2 regions of the Shewanella sp. MF05913 genome follow, and region 2 is predicted to be linked to the other one. Evidence: riboswitches for the same ligand, from Rfam matches in the RefSeq annotation. Region 2 holds a riboswitch; the other holds the start of a gene.
The links. Region 2 has a riboswitch for cobalamin ahead of AC19MV_RS04310 (TonB-dependent receptor). Riboswitches for the same ligand answer to the same signal wherever they lie in the genome.
Positions count from the first base shown of each region.

Region 1: it holds a riboswitch for cobalamin, as region 2 does, so the genes downstream of both, AC19MV_RS20405 (ABC transporter ATP-binding protein) here and AC19MV_RS04310 (TonB-dependent receptor) in region 2, are expected to answer to the same signal.

Region 1 is NZ_JCAYNT010000025.1:21,113-24,308, forward strand. It holds gene AC19MV_RS20400 (sirohydrochlorin cobaltochelatase) at 39-1,025, opposite strand; cobalamin riboswitch at 1,703-1,871, shown strand; gene AC19MV_RS20405 (ABC transporter ATP-binding protein) at 2,066-2,965, shown strand; gene AC19MV_RS20410 (ABC transporter permease) at 2,958-3,196, shown strand, end outside.
Region 2 is NZ_JCAYNT010000002.1:201,349-204,544, forward strand. It holds gene AC19MV_RS04310 (TonB-dependent receptor) at 1-1,798, opposite strand, end outside; cobalamin riboswitch at 1,928-2,124, opposite strand; gene AC19MV_RS04315 (hypothetical protein) at 2,268-2,933, opposite strand; gene AC19MV_RS04320 (DUF3622 domain-containing protein) at 3,062-3,196, opposite strand, start outside.

The DNA of each region.
Region 1 (3,196 bases), on a different contig from region 2:
ATTGATGGCACTTTTTAATTTCTATCACTTACTAAAATTTAGTTTAATTGGATACCTAAATCATTTGCGGCATCATTAGCATGTTGTATAAATATAGCCTGTACATCAGGCTTTTCTCCTAGCCCTTCGAGTACAGTGTTAACGTTTATTCCAAGTGTCGTTAATACCGTCTTCCATGAATCTTTTTCATCACTAGCCATATCGTTGTTAGCGTGATCGCCTGCAACAATCATTAATGGACGTAACATTATACTGGTTACATGTTGTGATTCTATTTGCATAACGATGTTATTTAAATCAGGAAAACCTTCAACTAACCCCACAAAAGTTTTAACTTGGGGATACATTTTGTTCATCTCTATTTCGAACTCTTGGTACAAACCCGTTGATAAATGTTCGTTACCGTGGCCCATATATACCAGAGCTCGATTTTGTGATTTTGCTTGAGCAACATCGTCCTTGAGAGCTATTGCAAGAGAATGTAAATCTTGATGGTATGGATATTTAACGCCCCAAGTACCAAGTAACGGACGCCCAAGAGCAAGACGTTTAAAAGGTTTAAATTTGGGTTTTATTGTTTCAATATCTGCAAGGGCATCGACAATGGCTTTAGTGTCAATATACTCTTCACCATGCGTTAAATGGGTAGGCTGTACAACAATATTACTAAAGCCTAAATCTTGTAAATCAGCGAGAGTACCAAGAACATTTTTTACATTATATAAGGTTGCGGGTACATTCTGATGTTCTGCAATATAGGTTTTATCTGCTGCTCTTTTGTGCCATTTTTTTCGGATGATATTAGAGGTAAACGCGAGTCTTACTTCAGTATTTGGATAACTGGTTTGCATTGACGATTTTATATCAAGCAGCGATTCAAGAGTCGACTCATAAGTGGTGCCAAAAGCGGCTATAACGATAGCGTTTTGGGGTTTGTTATCCATATTCTTTCCCGCAGCGTAACTATTAGAGATGAGTAAAGTTGAACCAATAATGACAGCAAATGCCTTATTAAATCGTTTCATATGTGGTCCTTATATTATAAATCAATAGAACTTAATAAGCCTGTTCGGCTTCCAGCATGAATTAACTGACAATAGATGAACAGCGGGTATTTCGGCGTGGTCACTCTACTTATTTAGAAGTATTGAATGCAATTTTAATTGTTATTTTTTATGTCATAGGGCACAAGTATTTATTTATTAATATGAGAAGTAATATGCAAAAATGGTTTATTATTAAAATTAATGTTAATAATCTCATGTTTTATCAATATTTTGTGTGGTATGAGCTTTAATGAAACAGTTAATAACCCCCAAAATCAATGTTTTTCACACAGTTAAATAACGTATTACTACCTAATCTCTACAGGCTCAGGCTGATAAGGTGCATGAAATTAAATTCATTAATAATTGGTAAAATAACAGCTCATTTTTGAACACATATAATTTGGTTTTTAAAGTTCGTGGGGGAAGGTCTAAATCAAATTGGTTGTGGCGGGATTTCCGGGATACAGGTCAATATCCATTTAAGGCACACAACTTAAGGGAGAATATATAGAGATTGAGTCATTGTCCAATACGGTTTAGATCACAGAACCATAACCTTGCTTAAAAGGCTGTTAATTATCACAGTGCTTTACTCATTATATCTCAATACACTTGCGAAGTTGATTTGCCATTAGGCCAGATTGTTGAAAGAGTCTTAAGCTTTAATACTCATTCAACCCTAATTTGAGGGGGAACCAGATGTTATTTCTGGGCTGTACCCGCAACTGTAACTGTTTACCTTTATGTACCTAGATTTATATTATAAATGAGTCGTATACATAGAGACAAATCAGAAGCCAGAGAACCCTAATCAACAAAAAAGCTGAATATCGGGCGGGCCTATCCGAATCACAGTTCAGGTAAGATTGGTATTATTATGTTAATTTATAAAGACATATCCTTAATACCACCTTTACTGGGAAAGAAGTATACCTTGTCTTCTTCAGCAAAATTTTACGTTCTTGGCCGGAACATCAGTTTTAGGATTTCTTCTTTTTGAAGAATAATTAAAATTTATGCCAGTAAATAATGTTATGTCAACTTCAGAAGTGCCTTTATCAATCAATACTCCTGTATTAGAAGGTAAAAGTTTACATAGAAGTTTTGGAAAACGAAAAGCTGTAGATAATGCAAGTTTTTGCATTAATCGTGGAGATATATGCGCTTTCTTAGGGCCTAATGGTGCGGGTAAAACAACGTTAATTAAGATGTTAACAGGCCTAATCTCCCCCGATTCTGGTGATATTTTATATGATGGTCATGCACATAGTACTGATCGACTAGCATTAAAACAGTTAATTGGCGTTGTTCCGCAACATAATAATATCGATCGAGAATTAACCCCCGTAGAAAACCTTACCGTACACGGTTTGTTGTATAAAATGCGTGGCAAAGCACTCACACAAAGAATTAACGAAAGTTTAGCCTTCGCCGAACTTGAAGAACACAGAGATACCCCTTCAGAGAAATTATCAGGCGGAATGAAACGTAAGCTCGTAATTGCTCGTGCACTTATGCACAATCCTAAAATTCTATTCCTTGACGAACCAACGGTAGGACTTGACCCTCATAGCCGACGTAAAATGTGGGATTTTTTATCCAAAATAAATAAAGAATTTGGTTGTACGATTTTCCTCACTACTCACTATATTGAAGAAGCTGAAAGAATGGCCAGTAGGGTCATTTTTATCGACAGTGGCAAAATTATTGCAGACAGTAATGTAGAAACATTAAAGCAAGATTTAGGTTCTCATGTACTTGAAGTAGGGGACGATCGTCGACAAGAGTTTTTTGCCAGCCGTGGTCATGCCATGAAGCGATTAGCCGAATTAGCTGAAACAGTGAGTATCAGACAGACAACCCTTGAAGATGCTTTTTTACAAATGACAGGACAAAGGTTGGTTAAAAATGCTTAGTGGAATAGTAGGGATTTATTACCGTGAAACCATGGTGCTGAGAAAAAAATTGTTGCGGGTTGTTATGGCTGCAGCTGTTCCACCTTTTCTTTATTTAATGGCATTTGGTTACGGTGTCGGAGAGGGAACATCTGTTAACGGGGTTGATTACTTAACATTTTTATTCCCAGGCTTACTCGCCATGGCCAGTATGAATCAAAGTTATAATATTGCGACCGAGATTAATATCAG
Region 2 (3,196 bases):
TACTGTTGTCGCCTTCCATGTAACGCTCGCCAGTGTAAACGCCTTCAACAAAGGTTTGCCAATGATCAGCAAAATCGTAACTCATGTACGCTTTACCTGAATGCTCAGCGACCCATGATAGTGCTTTACCCTCGTTTTCACCTTGAGTAAATTCGGCATCAATATAGTCGTACGAAGCGCCTAACAACCAGTCATTTGATAACTGCACTTCATAACTCGTGTTAATACCAAAACGGCGAGATTCGTCGGCATTAACGTTTGCACCACCACCGTAAGGTCCGTCAGTACGGCTACCGTCGTAAACAATCTCATCTTCTAAATCAAGACGATAAAGGTTTAACTTAACGGTTTGCGTTGCACCAGTCCAATCCCAGCCGGCCTCAAAAGAACGCCCGGTTTGCGGATCTAATCCTTGCACGTCTAATGGCGTATAGGCTTGTTCATCCACTTTCGCAAAACGGAAGTTATCATTGGCGCGAACATAAAAACGATGTTCTACACTTGGACGATAATTGACACCTAACTCCAATGCATGAGCATCGTTATCGAGCTCAATACCTTCTGCATACAATAATTGATCAGTTAAATCGTCGGTCACTTCAGAATAACGACCACCAACTACATATGACAATGTTGAGGTTAACGGCACAGTCGCTTGAACATAAGCACTTTGCATGGTTTGTTCGTTATTACGTTGAATATATAAGGTGTCAAAGTCAGCCTCACCTCGGCTTACATCAATACCAGCAACCATAGTTAAAGCACCATTTGCTAACGGATAATTCGCGGTCGCTTTTGGTGAAAAACTCAATAAATCACGATCAATATGCCCTGCACTGCCAAACAATAAGCTGCTCGTTGAAGTATCGGAATACGTTAAATCAGCACCCAGTGCCCATACATCAGTAAGTTGATATTGATAGCCACTGCGAACAGCGGTAGTGATTTCGTGAGAATATTCACCGTCTGAAAAAGACGCGACTTGGCGAGGATTATCTTCATACTGCGCTAAACTTAACGCCCCTGGAGCCTGGCGATCATTATCGAAGTAATTCACTTCTACATAAAAATCTTCAACATCGGTTTGGTACTGAATACGACCTAGAATAGAGCCGGTTTCGTTGTCGTTATTATCACGATAATTATCGCTTTCGTTATAACTGCCCGCTAGAAAGTAACGCCAGGTGTCGCTGATGGCTCCAGAGACATCGCCTTTAACTTCATAGGTATCAAAACTGCCACCACTGACTTGTAAGCCACCAGCGGTTTCTGTTGGGGCTTTAGTAATAATGTTAATCACGCCGCCTACCGCTTGGTCGCCATACAATACACCCGCACTGCCAGACAAAATCTCAACGCGTTCAATTAAGTTAAGTGGAATGGATTCAACACTTGGTGCAGAAATATCGATATTATTTAACCGACGGCCGTCGACTAAAATAAGGGTATTATTAACCGCTTGCGAAGCTGAAAAACCGCGCATCGAAAACACAGTACCAGAATTATTATCGGACACTTGAATACCGGATTGGCCGCGCAGTAAATCGGTTAAATTATTTGCGCCGCTCATTTCGATGTCAGCTGCATCGATAACATTTACATTGGCAGCAATATTTAACGGATTGGTTTGATTGCGACCAATCACCACAATCGTCTCATCCATTTTCACATCTGCATTAGACGCGTTTGAGGCACTTGGTATTGATTGTGTTGAGGTTGGTGCTGCAACAGCATTAAGGCTCGTTGCGCAAAGCATGGCACTGATTAATAGTGCGATTGTAGTTGGTTTAGTACCCATTTACCTTTAACTCCTGAAAGGAAAAATGGGGCAATAGCGCCGCAACATTGACCACCACTTTGCGGCTTACTCATCTGAGTAAACCAAAAACGGCATAACATCACATCTCGAGATCTGCCCACCGAAATCATCGAAATCACCTTTATGGCCGGTCTCCGGACTGAGGTTGCGGTACCTAAGAGTACACACGAGCCAAGCAAATATGCATTGCATATTGGACTCTCACCTATCACCGTTGCGGGGGCAGTACCAGACTTTCACTGGTTTCCCGATTCTCCAATGGGTCGATATGACTCAACATTGGCACCGTAAAGATTGACTAAACTGAATAAATATAGAATAACGGTCTAATGGCTGAATAGATTGATAAATACAGCCATAAACGTCGATAGGATTATAACGGAATCAGCACGTTGCTGATAGTCGCTAAGCATTAAAACAACGCGCAGATTACTCACGTTAGCTCAATTTAAGGCTCAGCCATAAACTCGCGATAATTGCTTTGGGTGACGGGAGCTGACTCGGCAGTAAATACGGCGGTACGAATGGATTTGTGCACTAAATAAATATCTTCATCATCGCTTATTACCGTAAAGTAGCCCATCTCGCCACGCGGACTGGTAACGTAAGACTCAGACACAATAGCAGAAGCATTATGAATGTTAGGCATACTCGTACACCCTAGCAAACCATGCACAGCTTCATAGCCTTCCACTTTCATGCTGCCTAATTGTTGATAAATCACTTCACCCTGGCAATGTTCTTTATAGGTGTCTGCCATTGAATCTAAAAATTCATCCGGGTCAACATCTTCGGCAAGCCCTTTAAAGCCTTGCATACACACTAGGCTAGACCAATCATTAAGGGTTTCGTTGGCGGGGATAAATTCAGCCATGGTCATATCACCGCGCTTTTCGTTAAAAGCGAGTTTCCATGAAAGAGGAGGTAAAAAGCCGAAGGTTTGCGACACAGTCGTTAGCCGTTTGACGTCGCTAGACATGACAAGCACGCCAGAAGCATCATTGTCAGATTCTAATGTGACCAATGCTGGAAAAGTAGCATACGCGGTATAGGGGAATAAGCTAAATATTCCAACGCACCCCGCGTAGCTGATAACTGCAGCAATCTTGTTCATCCCAATGTCATCCTTGCTAGGTCAAGATGTGACGATAAGTTGATTAAAAATCATTCTAATTATGTATATCCTATCCTGAACATACAAAAATTGAAACTTATCTATAACATTTACACCATTGTAAAATGTTAGTTTAACTCTTCGTCGTCTTCGTCTTCTGCGTCAAATAGCTCATCTTCATCAACGGCAGATTCAGCTGCAATCGCTGCTGCTAAGCTTTTCGCTTTAAGATGCTTTTCAGTTTTGCGCTTGTTACGATCTGC